Regions from separate parts of the Pantoea sp. LS15 genome, predicted to be linked through region 1. Evidence: predicted binding sites of a transcription regulator. Region 1 holds the regulator's gene; each other region holds the start of a gene.

What was found. The regulator PhoB, encoded in region 1, activates phosphate uptake and scavenging genes when phosphate is short. The targets are predictions, from matches to a motif close to CTGTCATAAAACTGNCNNAT.
Region 2: the regulator PhoB is predicted to act here: its motif matches at 1,565-1,584, upstream of HED65_RS15325 (esterase-like activity of phytase family protein).
Region 3: the regulator PhoB is predicted to act here: its motif matches at 1,722-1,741, upstream of uvrB (excinuclease ABC subunit UvrB).
Region 4: the regulator PhoB is predicted to act here: its motif matches at 2,151-2,170, upstream of kdgR (DNA-binding transcriptional regulator KdgR).

Annotation. Positions count from the first base shown of each region.
Region 1 covers NZ_JAAVXA010000003.1:114,372-118,802, reverse strand. Annotated here, with positions in the region: gene brnQ (branched-chain amino acid transporter carrier protein BrnQ) at 1-81, opposite strand, end outside; gene phoR (phosphate regulon sensor histidine kinase PhoR) at 491-1,786, opposite strand; gene phoB (phosphate response regulator transcription factor PhoB) at 1,808-2,497, opposite strand; gene sbcD (exonuclease subunit SbcD) at 2,685-3,890, shown strand; gene sbcC (exonuclease subunit SbcC) at 3,887-4,431, shown strand, end outside.
Region 2 covers NZ_JAAVXA010000010.1:59,606-64,036, forward strand. Annotated here, with positions in the region: gene HED65_RS15315 (LysE family translocator) at 1-620, opposite strand, end outside; gene HED65_RS15320 (AraC family transcriptional regulator) at 669-1,412, opposite strand; gene HED65_RS15325 (esterase-like activity of phytase family protein) at 1,630-2,988, shown strand; gene yjiA (GTPase) at 3,419-4,372, opposite strand; gene HED65_RS15335 (YbdD/YjiX family protein) at 4,383-4,431, opposite strand, start outside.
Region 3 covers NZ_JAAVXA010000005.1:62,421-66,851, forward strand. Annotated here, with positions in the region: gene bioD (dethiobiotin synthase) at 1-534, shown strand, start outside; gene HED65_RS09770 (ABC transporter ATP-binding protein) at 497-1,219, opposite strand; gene uvrB (excinuclease ABC subunit UvrB) at 1,973-3,988, shown strand; gene yvcK (uridine diphosphate-N-acetylglucosamine-binding protein YvcK) at 4,030-4,431, opposite strand, start outside.
Region 4 covers NZ_JAAVXA010000001.1:31,560-35,990, reverse strand. Annotated here, with positions in the region: gene HED65_RS00175 (MBL fold metallo-hydrolase) at 1-276, opposite strand, end outside; gene HED65_RS00170 (YebO family protein) at 300-590, opposite strand; gene mgrB (PhoP/PhoQ regulatory lipoprotein MgrB) at 665-808, opposite strand; gene HED65_RS00160 (YobH family protein) at 968-1,207, shown strand; gene kdgR (DNA-binding transcriptional regulator KdgR) at 1,268-2,059, opposite strand; gene HED65_RS00150 (MFS transporter) at 2,238-3,611, shown strand; gene htpX (protease HtpX) at 3,662-4,431, opposite strand, start outside.

The DNA of each region.
Region 1 (4,431 bases):
GATGTTGCCTGCGCCAACGAACAGCGCAAATGTCATAAAGCCCAGCGCGATGATGTCACGCGATTTTAAGTGATGGGTCATAAAACCTTACTGCCTGTGGATGTGGTGTTGAAAACATTGAGCTTTTCGATTTCCCTGGTGGGAAGATACAGCCGAAAAATTGCTCAATTTCAGCGGGAAATGCTCCCGTCCTGGCGTGGAGAAGAATAGTTTTTCGATTTACCACGCAAATACAGTCGGTCTGACAGTATCTGGGGCGCAATTTAAACGCTTATAACGTTTAAAGGCAAGGTGGGATCGTAAAACCAGAACAATATGCCAGCATGAAAATACACACCAGCACAATACGCTAATTATCAGAAAAACCCATGGCTAATCATGCGAACAAAAAACAGTCAGCCGTATAAAATTCATTCGCGTTTCGTTTGACTGCAAAGCAAACGGGCCAGCAAACGCTGACCCGTGGAAAGGTAAAATGACACACCCGTTATCAGGCGATCTTTTTGGCAATTAATCGTTCCGGGATCACGAAACTAAAGCGGGTTCCCTTACCCAGTGTACTCTGAATATCGAGACGGCTTTCATGGTGATTGACGGCATGTTTTACAATTGCCAGCCCCAGGCCACTTCCCCCTGTCTGCCGCGATCGCGCTTTATCCACGCGATAGAAGCGTTCGGTCAGACGCGGGAGGTGCTCCGGTGCAATCCCCGGACCATTATCCTCGACGCTAAATTCAGCGCCCGTTGGGGTATGCTGCCAGCGCACCACGATCTCCGTCCCTTCCGGCGTATGATTCACCGCGTTATACACCAGATTGGAAATGGCGCTACGCAGTTCATCTTCACTGCCCAGTACCTTCAGCGTATTGTCGACCTCAAAGCTTAGGTGGTGCTTCTTATGGCTTAACGTTTGTGCTTCACGCTCCACCACCCGCAGCATCATGGGGACATCAATGGTGTCATTCAGCGCAAGCGTTGGCGCCGCTTCAATCTTCGATAGCGTCAACAGCTGTTTTACCAGACCTTCCATACGGTGCGTTTGCTCGCGCATGGTGTGCAGCGCTTTTTCACGTGGCGCACCTTCAAGCGTTTGCTCCTGCATCATCTCCAGGTAACCCTGAAGTACGGTCAACGGGGTACGTAATTCGTGGCTCACGTTCGCGAAGAAGTTGCGTCGCGCGCCTTCCAGCTGGTGCATCTGGGTGACATCGCGCGCCACCATCAGCCACTGCTGATCGCTGTAGGGCATCACGCGGATTTCCAGATGACGACCATTATTGAGTTTCAGATTATGCGGACCAGTAAAATCACGCTTTTTCAGATACTGAGCAAACTCAGGATAACGCAGAAGGTTGAGGATATTCTGGCCATTATCATCCGGCCAGCGCAACCCCAGCAACTGTTGCGCAAGACCATTACACCAGAAGATAGTCCCTTCTTCGGTCGTCAGAATGACCGCATCCGGGAGCGACTCCGCCCCGCTGCGAAAACGCTTGATCAGGCTTCCCAGTTCGCGGCGGCGCTTTTTATTGCGCATCTGCATCTGGTGCAGACCGTAAAGCAGCGGTTCCCAACTGCCGCTTCCCGGCGGCGGTGTCATACTTCGGTCAACCCATAGCCACCAGGAGAGGCGTAACAGGTTCCAGAAATGCCAGATCAGCAGCCCGGTGACCGAAGCCAGCAGAAACCACGGCAGGTATCCAAGAAAGGCCCCCAGAATGAAGGCCGGAATACAACATAAGATCAGTTCAAAGACGAGCCTTTTCCATGACAGACGTTCCAGCACGCGTCACACTCCTGTCATTGTTCAGAAACGGGTAGAAAAACGATAACCCGTGCCGCGGACCGTCTGCACCATGCGATCGTGGCCGCTCAGTTCCAGCGCTTTTCGCAGGCGGCGGATATGGACGTCAACCGTCCGGTCTTCGACATATACGTTAGTTCCCCAGACGTTATTCAGCAACTGTTCGCGGCTGTAAACGCGTTCCGGGTGAGTCATAAAGAAGTGCAGGAGTTTAAATTCGGTAGGTCCCATGTCGAGCGGATTTTCGCCCGTCATGACACGGTGTGAGGTCGGGTCAAGGCTCAGACCTTGCATCTCAATCACCTCTTCCACTGCCATCGGTGAAATGCGGCGCATTACGGCTTTGATACGAGCAACCAGCTCTTTCGGGGAGAACGGCTTAGTAATGTAATCATCGGCACCCGTTTCAAGCCCACGTACGCGATCTTCTTCTTCGCCACGCGCCGTCAGCATGACAACAGGGATATCGCGGGTCATCGCTTCACGTTTAATGTGTTTGATAAACTGCAGTCCAGAGCCGCCAGGCAACATCCAGTCGAGCAGAATCAGATCGGGCCAGGGCTCATTCAACTGGTTCACCGCGCTGTCATAATCTTCCGCTTCAACCGGCTGGAAGCCATTTTGTTCGAGCACGAAGCACACCATTTCACGAATTGGAGCTTCATCTTCTACGACCAGAATACGTCTCGCCATACTTTGCCCTGTCTTATCTTATTTAAGTTACAAGTTTGTAATGCGGCGTCATTATGCGTCAGATTTATGACAGATTTATGAAAAACCTTACCACCATAAATGGCAAACTGTTGTTTTATTACAGCGGTTATTTTCCGCCCCCTGAATGTTTATAATCGCCAACATCTTTTTTCGCCACGGATCTCCTATGCGCATACTTCACACTTCGGACTGGCATCTGGGTCAAAACTTTTACAGCAAAAGCAGGGCAGCGGAGCATGAAGCGTTCCTGAACTGGCTGCTGGATACGGCCCGATCGCACGAAGTGGATGCGATTATTGTTGCGGGTGACATTTTCGATACCGGTTCGCCGCCAAGCTATGCGCGTGAGCTGTACAACCGCTTCGTGGTAAATCTGCAGCAAACCGGCTGTCATCTGGTTATTGTCGCCGGTAATCACGACTCCGTCGCCACGCTGAATGAGTCCCGCGACATCCTGGCCTTCCTGAACACTACCGTGGTGGCCAGTGCCGGGCATGCTCCGCAGATCCTGAAAAAACGCGATGGTACACCGGGGGCGGTGCTGTGCCCGGTTCCCTTCCTGCGCCCACGCGATATCGTGCAGAGCCAGGCGGGGATGTCCGGCGGGGAAAAACAGCAGCATCTGTTGCAGAGCATCACTGATTATTATCACCAACAATATACCGATGCCTGTACCTTGCGCGGCGAACAGCTCATTCCGGTGATTGCGACCGGACATCTCACCACCGTCGGGGCCAGTAAAAGTGACGCCGTACGTGACATCTATATTGGCACGCTGGATGCGTTCCCGGCGCAAAATTTCCCGCCTGCCGACTACATTGCGCTTGGGCATATTCACCGCGCGCAGATCATCGGTGGCTGCGAACACATTCGCTATTGCGGCTCGCCCATTTCGCTAAGTTTTGATGAGACAGGTAAAGCCAAATCTGTGCATCTGGTGAGTTTTAACGAAGGTAAACTCAGCGCCGTCGAAACGCTGGAGGTCCCTGTCACCCAGCCGCTGGCGGTGCTGAAGGGTGACCTTGATGCCATCACCACCCAGCTTGAACAGTGGCGTGGCACTGCGCTTAATCCCCCCGTCTGGCTGGATATCGAAATCACGACAGACGACTATCTGCATGATATGCAGCGAAAAATTCAGGCGCTGACGGAAGATCTTCCTGTCGAGGTTTTACTGGTACGCCGTAGTCGCGAGCAGCGCGAAAAAATCCTGCTGAGTGCTCAGCGCGAAACGCTGAGCGAACTTAAGGTCGAAGAGGTTTTTGAACGCCGACTGGCCCAGGAAGAGATGGATGATGCAAAACGCGCCCGGCTGAACGAGCTGTTCGCCGATACGCTGCACGCACTGAATAACGAGGAAGAAAACGCATGAAAATCCTGAGCCTGCGTCTGAAAAACCTCAACTCACTCAAGGGCGAGTGGAAAATTGACTTTACCGCTGAGCCCTTTGCCAGCAACGGGCTGTTTGCCATTACCGGTGCGACCGGTGCAGGCAAGACCACCCTGCTCGACGCCATTTGTCTGGCGCTCTATCACGAAACGCCGCGTCTGCAAAAAGTGTCTCAGGCGCAAAACGACCTGATGACGCGTGATACCGCCGAGTGTCTGGCCGAGGTTGAGTTTGAAGTAAAAGGTACCGCCTACCGCGCCTTCTGGAGCCAGAACCGGGCGCGTAATCAGCCGGACGGGAACCTGCAGGCACCGCGTGTGGAACTGGCTCGCTGTGAAGATGGCAAGATTCTCGCCGACAAAGTGACAGATAAACTGGAGCAAACCGCCGCGCTCACCGGGCTGGACTATGGCCGCTTTACCCGTTCAATGCTCCTCTCTCAGGGGCAGTTTGCCGCTTTCCTCAATGCCAAACCGAGCGATCGCGCAGAGCTGCTGGAAGAACTGACCGGAACCGAGATCTA
Region 2 (4,431 bases), on a different contig from region 1:
AACCGCGACAACACCCACCCACCAAACCCCATCAGCACTACTCCTGCCGCGCGTTCAATCAACCAGAGCGAGCGGCTGAGCTTCTGTTGAACGGCGGGCAACCCCATCAGCGACACCAGTGCCAGATCCCACACCAGCACCACCATCACCATCCAGACGCCGCAGGTCGATTGCTGAAGCAGCGTGACGTCCGGTCCCAGTAGCGCCGTCATCAGTGCCAGATAGAACAACGCATTCTTCGGATTAAGCAGCGCGGAGCCGAGCCCCAAAAAGATCTGCTTACGCAGTGAAGGGAAGCGCTGGTGAGTTTCATTCAGCGCCAGCGCCTGCTGGCCGCTGCGCACCAGATGCGAGCCGATCCACAGCAGGTACAGCGCCCCGCAAAACTCGATAAGCGTAAACAGCCACGTAAACTGGCGCAGCGCGCTCCAGCCGATAATGACCAGTAAGATATACAACCCGTTGCCCGCAGCGATACCGAGGCACAGCCCGGCGCTGCCGCGCAGCCGATAACGCGCCGAGTAACCCACAAGCAGGAAGAAATCCGGGCCCGGGCTTAACAGGGCAACAAAGTGCGCCAGCGCCAGGGCGAGAAAAGCGGAAGGGAAGAACAGTTCCATAGCGACCTCAGAATGCAAAACCGGGTACAGACTACGGAAAGGCAGAACCTATTTATTGTCTGATATTGATCGGCCCGTGGCGTACTGGCGCGGCGTGGCGGCGGTATAGCTCACGAAGGTCTTATGAAAATGGCTCTGGTCGGCAAACCCGCTCTGGTAGCCGACGTCGGCGATATTATCCCCGGCTCGCAGCCGCGCTTTGGCATACTCCACACGGGAGATGTTGAGGAAGCTGCCCGGCGTCAGGCCGGTGTCCTGTCTGAAAGTGCGGATCAGCGTCTCCTTGCGCAGCGAGAATCGTTGGGCAAGTTCGTCGAGGGAAGGCGGTGCGGCAAGGTCGTCAAGAAACGCCTGCTGAACCTGTTGGCTGGTTGAGCGAAGCGACTCTGCATTATCCGCACAACGGGGAAGGGCGGAAAGCAGCGTGCCCAAGGATGCAGGAGACATTGTCTCAACAATATCAAGGTAGTGCTTAAAGAGAGTAGGGTCGCGAATCACCTGAAGCGCCAAAGGAAGCCCGGTGTCGATATAGAGCATGTGGTAGCTGCGCGGCTTTCCGGCGACGGGGTTGCAGCTGTGCGGCACATAAGCCGGGATCACAATCAGGTCCCCGGGCTGGAGGATGTACTCTCTGTCATGGCATATGCAGCTGGTCTGGCCTTCTACTATCGCGCCAATGGAGAGCTGAGGATGACAATGACGTTTGTACGCTTGCGTGCTCTGCCACGTACTGCGCAACTCAAGCCCTGAGGTGCGGTGAAACGTCTGGCGGATGTGTCGGGTATTGGTCATGGGAACTCCTTCTGGACGTTTTTTATACCACGTCAGACTACCGTCTTGCAGCGCTTCATTAAGAAGCTTCCGGATATACCCAACTTGACGTTCATCGTCAGAGCAGAAAGAAGAAGGATATCCAGTTTTTTCATGTTTTATACCTCGCCATCCAATGTCATTTTTCTGACACGTTGATTCTTTACGGTGTTGGCTTCACTCTATGGATGCTAACAATATGAAAAGAAAAATTATTCCTGTGCTTATCGGTTGTGCGCTCTCTTTCTCTGGCCTGGCGGCACAGCCTACCGCTGAGCGATATATCGTCAGCTTCCCTGACGGCTCCCATGTGAAATACAGCGGCGCGTTTGCCGATGCGTTCCCGAACGGGCTCCCAGTGGGTATTGGTTCTGGCCTGCTGTTTACGGGCAAGCAGGGTGATGCACTGACCTTCGTGACGGTTACCGATCGCGGTCCGAATGCGGATGCGCCAAAAATGGGTAAAAACGAAGCCAAAATTTTTGTTACGCCGGATTTCGCGCCGTTGCTGATGACGATCCGTGTGCAAAACGGTAAAGCCGAGGCCATTGATGCTCGCCCTCTGCATGACGAGAAGGGCGAGATTAACGGTCTGCCACTGCAAAGCGGCGTGATTGGCTCCACTAATGAGGTCGCGTTAAGCGACACGTTAAAGACGCTAAAAGGTGACAACCGTGGGCTGGACACGGAAGGCATCACGCCGGACGGAAAAGGGGGTTACTGGCTGTGCGATGAGTATGGTCCGTTCCTGATAAACGTCGACAGCAAAGGGAAAATCCTGGCGATCCACGGGCCGCAGGCGGCGGAAGGGGAAAAATCCATCGCGGGCGGTCTGCCAAACATTATCAAATGGCGTCAACCGAACCGGGGCTTTGAAGGCCTGACCCGTATGCCTGATGGGCGCATTATTGCCGCTGTGCAAAGCACGCTGGATATCGACGGTAAAAGTAAAAAACAGGCGCTGTTTACGCGTCTGGTCAGCTTCGATCCGGCGACCGGGAAAACCGCGATGTACGGTTATCCCATCGACAGCTCCGCCTACAGCAAAAACAGTGATGCCAAAATTGGCGACATTGTGGCGCTCGATGACCAGCACATCCTGCTGATTGAGCAGGGAAGCGATAAAAACGACGGGATGCGTAACCTGATCTACAAGGTGGATCTCAGCAAGGCGAGCGACCTTTCAGCCTTTGACAAGCCGGGCGAGTACCCCGAGTTTGATGATGAGAAGACCCTGGCGCAGCGCGGCATAACCCTTGCGGAGAAAACGCAGGTCGTCGATTTACGTGCCCTCGGCTGGCAGCAGGAGAAGGCCGAAGGGATGGCGCTGATCGACAGCAAAACGCTGGCAATAGCAAACGACAACGACTTTGGCGTGAAAGCGGTAATGCAAAACCCGGTCGAGGGCAAGAAGCTCAAGGATTATCGGGTGAACGCGCAGGGGACGCTGACGCTTGATGACAAGCCGGTTGAAACCACGCTCAGCGTGAAGCCGCTGAAGAAGCCGGAATCTGACAGCGAGCTGTGGATTGTGACGCTGCCGGAGGCGGTGAAATAAGTTTCCCCACAAAATAATGCCTGCACAGACGGCCCCCTCTCCCTTGAGGGAGAGGGCTGGGGTGAGGGGGAACATACCGCTGTGGAGGTTATTCCGTTCACTTTATGTTCCTTGCTATTCTGGAACGGCATGACCTGTGAACGTGCCAGGGTGGCTCAATCGCCACCACCCTGGCGACCCGGGCTCCCGGCGGTAAATCGCCGCTTCGCGGTTCCCTCAGCTTATTCCTTCGGGCTATCGGGTCGGGCATGAGCCTGCATCCCTGCAGGCCACGCCCTCTCGGCGCATCCTTGCGCCTCGCCCCGGCCCTACGGAAACGCTTCGGCGATTTACAGCCGGACCAGGACATCGCTGTAATTTATTCATTTTCCTGATACAAAATTCATCGCTTCAGGTTAATAAATTACAGGGCAGAGGGGATGCATAGCAGTTATTTCTTCAGACCCGCAAACGCCGCCCGAATCTCTTCTTCCGGGAGTTGGATACCAATAAACACCATCACGCTGCGCGGTGATTCCTCTCCCCACGGGCGATCCCAGTCGGCGCTGTACAGGCGCTGCACACCCTGGAACAGCAGGCGGTTCGGCTCGCCGTCAATCCACAGCATCCCTTTGTAACGCAGCAACTTGTCGGCAAACGACAGCAGCAGGTTCTCCATCACGCGGGAGACCTCGCTGATATCCACCGGGTAGTCCAGCTCGACGACAATCGATGACACATCGTTTTGCTTGTCGGCCATAAAGTGAAAACGCGGCTTCGAGGTGACATTCTCTTCCAGCATAAAGCCATTGGTATTGAACAGTTGGGACAGGTCGATATCGCCGTGCGTCACCGTGTAAATTGGGGCACGGGAGTTGATGCGCGTCAGGCGATCGCGCAGTTTTTCACTTTCACCCGCCACGTCGGTTTTGGTCAGCAGAATGCGGTCGGCATAACCCACCTGAGACTGAGCAATGGTGAACTGATTCATCTGTTCGTCGGCGTGGACGGCATCGACAAGTGCAATCACGCCGTCCAGCAGGTAGCGCTGACAGAGGATCTCATGGGAGAAAAAGGTCTGAATAATTGGGCCGGGGTCAGCCATGCCGGTGCATTCAATCACCAGACGGTCGAAATTGATGTCACCACGATCGCGGCTGTCGAGCAGGTCCAGCAGAGCGTCTTCCAGTTCGTTAGAGCGGGTGCAGCAGATGCAGCCGTTGGTCAGGGTTTTGATCTGCGTGGCGCGATCGCCGATCAGCTGATCATCTACCGAAACTTCGCCAAACTCGTTTTCGATAACGGCGATTTTGAAGCCGTGCTGCTCGTTCAGAATATGGCGCAGCAGGGTGGTTTTACCTGCGCCGAGGAAACCGGTCAGCAGGGTGACGGCAATCGGGGTCATGGTGTCTCCTTTAGCAGCAGCGGACGCCGCCTTCTCCACTTCCGCCGTAGCGCGCTTCC
Region 3 (4,431 bases), on a different contig from region 1:
CTGGCGCTGCAGCGTAACAGTACTCTTAAACTCGACTATTCAGCGGTGAATCCCTACACCTTCGCCGAGCCGACGTCGCCGCACATTATCAGCGCCGACGAAGGACGGCCGATTGATTTCGCCGCGCTGTCTGCCGGGTTGCGGACACTGGAAAACCAGGCAAACTGGGTGCTGGTGGAGGGGGCAGGAGGCTGGTTTACGCCGCTTTCGGACACGCAGACATTTGCTGACTGGGTACAGGCCGAGCGGCTCCCGGTCATCCTTGTCGTCGGCGTCAAGCTGGGCTGTATCAATCACGCTATGTTGACCACACAGGCCGTACAGCAGGCTGGACTGCATCTGGCAGGCTGGATAGCTAACGACGTAGTTGAACCCGGTAAACGACACCAGGAGTATCTGACGACACTCAGGCGTGTCATTCCCGCGCCGTGCCTCGGGGAAATTCCCTGGCTTGCTGACGGCGCGGAAAATGCCGAAACGGGTCATTATCTTGATCTCAGCGTCTTGCTTCCCGCGACATCCAGTGAGCGATGAGCTCGTCATCCAGTTCCTTAACGTGGCCCTGCGCCACGTTACGCCCGCGATAGAGCATACAGAAACGGTCCGCAACCCGGCGGATAAACGACAGCTGCTGTTCAGCTAATAACACCGTCATACCTAACTCCCGGTTTAAGCGCGCCAGCAGCAGCCCCAGCTTCTGGGCAAAGCCGTGACCTGCACCATGCATGGGTTCATCCAGAATCAGCATTTGCGGGCGATTCACCAGCGCATTGGCCAGAGCCAACTGATACTGGTCGTCTGGTGAGAGCGTGTTGGCGCGGGTCTGTCGCAGCGCGTAGAGCTCCGGGAAAAGGTCGTAAACATCGCTTTTTGCTTCCGGGTCGGGTTTTCCTGTCGCTCGCATGGCAATATGCAGATTCTCCTCAATCGTTAACTGGGAGAAGATCCGCCTGTCCTGCGGGACATAGCCTATTTTCGGGTCTGAACGTTGTTCTGATGGCGGGTTGAGCAAATCACATGGCGGGGCCCCTGCTTCATGCCAGATAATCGTGCCGCTCTCGACGGGCAGTTTCCCGGCGATACAATTCATAAGCGTGGTTTTTCCCATTCCCGGCAGGCCAACCACGCCTGTACACATCCCCTGCGGAAAATCTAAATCCACGTTCCATAGCGTATGTTGGCTTCCGTAAAACTGATTCACTGCACGCAGACTCAACATCTTTCTCTCCTTAAAAATGTGTGTAGGTGAGGCTCGTTTTTGATTGTGCAAAACTCCTGCCAGAAACCTGAAAGTGATTAAAAAAAGAGCTTTTTTAGGAGTAAACCTCAACGTTGCGGGATAACAAATTGAGGTTTTGCACATCGACGGTGCCAGAGATGTTGAGTTGTGGTGCAGGGCAGGAAATGATGGAAATGTGAGCAAGATCCCATCGGTTGGTTATGAATGACACAACTGTTAATCACCAAAAAATAGCTATAAAAATTTTTTGTTGCTGTCCCATGGGAAAATCCGGGAATTTGCTGAGCGGCAGTCTGCACGGGCTGGAAGCAGTTATCCACTATTCCTGTGGATAACCATGTGTATTAGAGTTAGAAAACACGCGATAAGCGAGAGAAGACGCGGCTTACGCCCAAATTGGCGCGAAACACGGCTTTAGAAAATATCGCTTATTATTTAATTGGTTAGATAAAAGCAATTACCGTAATGAAAGTGTCACCGGTTGCCATAAAACTATCATTACCTGGCTTGACAAATGTTAAAAAAGAAAAAGTTCTGGGGATAACCTGGCCCGGGTGGTGTTTTATGTTGTCAGAGTCCAAACTTTGACCGCTATTACGCTAATCATTCAGTCGCTACTCTAAATATCCTGACATGCTACTGGTTTTTCATCCAGTGTTTTTTACTGGCATTCCTGGCAACAAGGAGTAAAATTACTCACCTGCCGCTTATAACGTCATCAGGTCGTCGCCCATGAGTAAACCGTTCAAATTGAATTCTGCTTTCCGTCCATCTGGCGATCAGCCTGAGGCGATCCGTCGTCTGGAAGAGGGGCTGGAAGATGGGCTGGCGCACCAGACGCTGCTGGGGGTAACCGGCTCGGGCAAAACGTTTACCATTGCCAACGTTATCGCGGACCTGCAGCGTCCCACAATGGTACTTGCCCCCAACAAAACCCTGGCTGCGCAGCTTTATGGCGAGATGAAAGAGTTCTTCCCGGATAACGCGGTGGAATATTTTGTCTCCTACTACGATTACTACCAGCCAGAAGCCTATGTTCCGAGCTCTGACACCTTCATTGAGAAAGATGCCTCGGTAAACGAACACATTGAGCAGATGCGTCTTTCCGCAACGAAAGCGCTGCTTGAGCGTCGTGATGTGGTGGTGGTGGCGTCTGTTTCTGCGATCTACGGTCTGGGCGATCCGGATCTGTATCTCAAGATGATGCTGCACCTGACGCAGGGGATGATCATCGATCAGCGTGCGATTTTACGCCGCCTGGCAGAGCTGCAGTACACCCGCAACGACCAGGCGTTCCAGCGTGGCACCTTCCGCGTACGCGGTGAAGTGATCGACATCTTCCCGGCTGAATCGGACGACATGGCGCTGCGTGTCGAGCTGTTTGACGAAGAGGTTGAACGCCTGTCGCTATTTGACCCGCTGACCGGCCATATTGAGTCGGTGATCCAGCGCTTCACCATCTACCCGAAAACGCATTACGTCACGCCACGCGAGCGTATCGTGCAGGCAATGGAAGAGATCAAAGTGGAGCTGGCCGAGCGCCGTAAGGTGCTGCTGGCGAACAATAAGCTGCTGGAAGAGCAACGTCTGAGCCAGCGAACCCAGTTTGATCTGGAGATGATGAACGAGCTGGGTTACTGCTCCGGTATTGAGAACTACTCACGCTTCCTCTCCGGTCGTGGGCCGGGCGAGCCGCCGCCGACGCTGTTTGATTACCTCCCGGCAGACGGTTTGCTGGTGATCGACGAATCCCACGTCACGATCCCACAGATCGGCGGGATGTATCGCGGTGACCGCGCGCGTAAAGAGACGCTGGTGGAGTATGGTTTCCGACTGCCATCGGCGCTGGATAACCGTCCGATGAAGTTTGAAGAGTTTGAGGCGCTAGCGCCGCAAACCATTTATGTGTCGGCAACGCCTGGTAACTACGAGCTGGAGAAATCAGGCGACGAGGTGGTTGATCAGGTGGTGCGTCCAACAGGGTTGCTGGACCCGGTCATTGAAGTCCGGCCGGTGGCGACTCAGGTGGATGACCTGCTTTCTGAGATCCGCGCCCGTTCCGCCATTAATGAGCGTGTGCTGGTGACCACACTCACTAAACGCATGGCAGAAGACCTGACCGAGTATCTGGAAGAGCACGGTGAGAAGGTGCGTTATCTGCACTCGGATATTGATACCGTTGAGCGTATGGAGATTATCCGCGATCTGCGTCTGGGCGAGTTTGACGTGCTGGTGGGGATCAACCTGTTGCGAGAAGGTCTGGATATGCCGGAAGTCTCGCTGGTGGCGATTCTGGATGCAGACAAAGAAGGCTTCCTGCGTTCTGAACGTTCCCTGATCCAGACGATTGGTCGTGCCGCGCGAAACGTTAACGGTAAAGCGATTCTGTACGGTGACAAAATTACGCCGTCGATGGCGAAAGCGATTGGTGAAACGGAGCGCCGCCGCGAGAAGCAGCAGCGCTACAACGAAGAGCACGGCATCATCCCGCAGGGGCTGAACAAGAAGGTGGTGGATATCCTGGCGCTGGGTCAGAACATTGCGAAGACCAAAACGAAAGGTCGCGGCAAGGCGCGTTCAGTGGTGGAAGAGGATACCGTTGTGCTGACGCCAAAAGCGTTGCAGCAGAAAATCCACGAACTGGAAGGCCAGATGATGCAGCACGCGCAGAATCTGGAGTTCGAAGAGGCGGCGCAGATCCGCGACCAGTTACATCAGTTGCGGGATCTCTTTATCGCGGCATCGTAGTGGATTTTGCCCGGTGGCGCAGCGCCACCGGGCATATTTGGTTATCCCAGCGCCTGAATCGCTTTCTCCAGTGCCTCACGCAGCAGGTGGCGGTCATGACGGTATTTGATGTCTGTGGCCTCCAGCGGCTCCTGCACCACCAGACGATCGCCGATACCGGATACATCAACCTTTGGCCCCACCACCACGCCGTCAATGATCTTCTTCCCGACGTAATGCTCCATTAAATTCAGTTTGTCCGGCAGCGACAAGCTCGCCGCTGCCGGGCTCAGCTCACGGCCCAGGTTGCCGATGTAAACCATCGGGGCAGGGGTGCGGCGCAGCGCCTGTGCCAGCTCTTTCACCAGCAGAATCGGCATCAGGCTGGTATAAAAACTGCCCGGACCGATCAGGATAAGATCCGCTTCCCCGATTGCCTCCACCGCTTCTCGCGTGGCGGGTAC
Region 4 (4,431 bases), on a different contig from region 1:
GAGGAGAATATTGCCGTCTATCTGCAGCAGCACACTCGCGTGTCCCAGCCACCATACCCCATCCTCATGAGGTTGCATTAGATCAACCGGTTGCCACCACTGACGTATAAAATCCTCATAACCGAGTGCAGGTGGTCTGGGCAAGTCGGCCGCTTTACGCGCTTTTCGCCAGCGTTCAAGGTCACCGGGTTGATGGCCGACCGAACTGGTATTACGAAAACCATTCGGCGTGTGATGTTTCAGGGAGGGGTCATACCAGGGATTTTTCCAGACCACAGCCACCTCCCAGGACAGAAAGATTAACGCTCAGCCACCAGGCGGATAAAGTCGTCTTCGTCTTTGTCGTCTTCAGCAACAGCGTCTTTCTGCGCGTCTTTCTCTTCCGGTTCGTTAGCCTCGCACAGACGGCGTAACAACGCGTTTTGACGTTTTTGCTGATCGAGCAGTGCTTCCAGCAGTTCGATCTGCTCGTTAGTACGTGAACTGGCTCGGTTCACAAAAAACCAAATGACCAGCCCCACAAGCAGAACGACCAAAGAAATCATCAGGGATGCCATATTCAGCAGCCCCGAATTCAGTAACTCACCCATTTCACCACCTCAATAAAAACGTCTATTTTACCACTGGCGCGAAGGAAGGAAATCACCTTGATAAAAAATGCGTGTTACCACGGAATAAACTTATTTATTGCGCAAACGCCGCTAAAGAACTGTACATCCTGATCGCACATCACATTGATAGTCTGCGTCCATAACACCACGCACGCTATCAGCACGATTATCAGAATTACCCAGCGTATTTTTTTCACTCCACACTCCGTCTAAAGACCTGATGTAACCAGGTTATCACGGTTATCTTAAACAAGGACTAACTGTACCGCCATCAAACCTTTTTCAGAATCATGCACTTGTTTCATAGCGTAAACCGTTTACGCTTGATTAATGATAACAACGATAAAGAGGCATTGATGCGCTTAATTATTCGAACAATTATTGTACTGGCTATCGTCTGGATTGGTCTTCTGTTAACAGGCTATGGCGTGCTGGTGGGAAGCACTGAAAACGCAGCAGGATTAGGCATTCAGTGTAAATACTTAACAGCACAAGGCGTGAGCACGGCGCAGTATCTGCACTCTGATAGCGGGATCATTGGCCTGACTAACTGCCCGGTACTGCGTAAAATGTCTGTCGTCATCGATAATGGCTGATCAGCCCGGCTAACGACAAAAAACGCCGCAAAAATGCGGCGTTTTTTATGCTAACAGGGATTAAAACGGATAGTCGTGATAACCCATCTGCTCAGAAATCTTACGTGCTGCAGTATGCAGAATAGCCACATACTCGTGCAGTCGCTCTTCTGAGAAGCGCAACGTAGGGAAAGAAATACTCAGCCCTGCAATCACGACACCAAAGCGGTCAAATACCGGAACGCCAATACAGCGCAGGCCCTCTTCCTGCTCTTCGTTATCTTCGCCATACCCTTGCTCACGCACTTTATCGAGCACGGTTAACAGTTCATCGGTGTTGATAATGGTTCGTGCCGTACTGCGTTTGTATTCCACACCATTGAGGATCTGTTTTACTTCTTCACGATCGCGCCATGCCAGCAGAACCTTACCAATTGCAGTACTGTAGAGTGGGTTACGACGGCCAATGCGTGAATACATTCGCAGGTTATACATGGAGTCGATTTTATGGATGTAGACAATACTGTCTTCATCCAGTGCCCCCAGGTGGATAGTCTCTTTGGTCAGACGAGAGATTTCACGCATCTGAATATCGGCGCTGCGGATCAGGTCAACATTTTGCAGCGCACGGGCACCCAGTTCGAACAGTTTCAGTGTCAGAGAGTATTTTTCAGACTCGCCTTCCTGCGCAACGTAACCCAGTGACTTCATGGTTTGCAAAAAGCGATAAACAGTGCTTTTCGACATCATCACACGCTGCGACAACTCTGTAATACCAATTTCACGCTCTTCCCCGAGCGCCTGTAAGATGCCAAACACCTTCAGCACGGAAGAAACAGAATCTGGCTGTTTATCCAAATCGGCAATTGCCATTTACCACCTCATAGCGAGTGTTTTATAAAAATCAGAACTGGTTTTTATTATAAGTTCCCGTCATGTTACCTGCAATCAATCCGCATTTACTTCGTTACAAATCTGCGACATATCACTGCATTAACGATGCTAAAATAGTTACCCTGAGAATAATTTCACACTGAGCTTTTTACCCCTAATGGAAAAGAACCTTTCCGATGGCCTGCCTTTACCCCAGCGGTATGGCGCTATTGCTACCATTATTATCGGTATTTCAATGGCCGTCCTTGACGGCGCAATTGCGAATGTTGCCCTGCCAACCATCGCCAGCGATCTGCATGCCTCCCCCGCCAGTTCAATATGGATAGTTAACGCCTATCAGATTGCAATCGTGATTTCCCTGCTCTCGTTCTCTTTTCTGGGCGATATGTTCGGTTATCGTCGGGTGTATCAGTGCGGCCTGGTGGTTTTCACCTTCACCTCTTTGTTATGTGCTCTTTCTGATTCGCTACATACCCTGACACTTGCACGTATAGCGCAAGGTTTTGGTGGCGCAGCACTCATGAGTGTAAACACGGCGTTGATCCGCTTGATTTATCCTCAGCGCCATCTGGGGCGCGGCATGGGAATAAACTCATTTATTGTCGCGGTCTCTTCCGCCGCCGGGCCAACTATTGCGGCAGCCATTCTTTCCGTCGCGTCCTGGCAATGGCTGTTCGCCATAAATGTGCCGCTGGGTATCGTGGCTATCTTCTTTGCCCTGCGTTTTCTCCCGGCTAACGGTCCCAAAAGTACAATGCCGCGCTTCGACGTAGTGAGCGCGGTAATGAATGCCCTCACTTTTGGTCTGTTGATTACGGCCCTGAGTGGTTTTGCACAAGGACAATCCCTGATGCTTACTGCCGCAGAACTCATTGTCTTGCTTGTGACAGGTTTCTTCTTTGTTCGCCGCCAGCTCACACTTCCTGTACCGTTACTGCCGGTTGATCTGCTGCGTATTCCCCTCTTTTCACTCTCCATTTGTACGTCTGTCTGTTCGTTCTGCGCCCAGATGCTGGCCCTGGTCTCACTGCCCTTCTTCCTGCAAAGCGTGGTGGGACGTTCCGAAGTGGAGACCGGGCTGTTGTTAACCCCCTGGCCACTGGCTACGATGGTGATGGCACCGCTGGCGGGTTACTTAATTGAACGCGTTCATGCTGGTTTATTAGGTGCACTGGGGCTGGCAGTGATGGCAACAGGCCTTTTCGCGCTGGCACTGCTGCCGCCATCGCCTTCCGATCTGGACATTATCTGGCGCATGATCCTGTGCGGTGCCGGGTTTGGCCTGTTCCAGTCCCCCAACAATCACACCATTATTACCTCAGCGCCGCGTCATCGCAGTGGAGGGGCCAGTGGTATGTTGGGTACCGCGCGTTTGCTGGGGCAAAGCACCGGTGCAGCACTGGTTGCCCTGATGTTCAACCTTGCGGGGCAAAACGGTAATCACATTGCACTCCTGAGCGCTGGAGCCCTTGCGACCCTCGCGGCTATCGTCAGCGGTCTACGCATTACCCAGCCCAGAGTCCAGGCATAAAAAAAGCCGGGCGGAGTATTCTCCAGCCCGGCTTATTGCGGTTCTTCACGTTACTTCATGTATTCCCCACTACGCAGCGCTTCGATACGTTTATCCAGCGGCGGGTGAGACATAAACATTTCACTCAGTGACTTCGATTTTCCGTTAATGCAGAAAGCCATCATACTGTTCGCTTCCTGTGGCTCGTAACTGGTTTTCAGACGCTGAAGCGCAGCAATCATTTTCTCACGCCCAACCAGTTTTGCGGAGCCGGCATCCGCGTGGAACTCACGGTGACGGGAGAACCACATGGTGATAATGCTTGCCAGAATACCGAACACCAGTTCCAGTACCATGGAAACAGCGAAGTAGATCAGCGGATTGCCATTGCTCTCTTCACCTTCGTCGCGGTTGCCACCCATAAAGCCTGCCGCAATCTGCGCCAGAATACGGGAGATAAAGATAACAAAGGTGTTCACCACGCCTTGAATCAGGGTCATAGTCACCATGTCACCATTTGCGATATGGCTGATTTCGTGAGCAATAACCGCTTCGGCTTCATCACGGCTCATGTTCTGCAACAACCCGGTGCTGACAGCAACCAGGGATGCATCGCGTCGGGCCCCCGTAGCAAACGCATTGATATCCGGCGCATGGTAAATAGCGACCTGTGGCATGGCGATCCCAGCCTGACGGGATTGCTGAGCAACCGTATTCATCAGCCACTGTTCCATATCGTTACGCGGCTGTTCAATAACCTCACCACCTACCGATTTCAGTGCCATCCATTTCGACATCAGAAGTGAAATGAAAGAGCCACCAAAACCAAACAGCAGCGCCA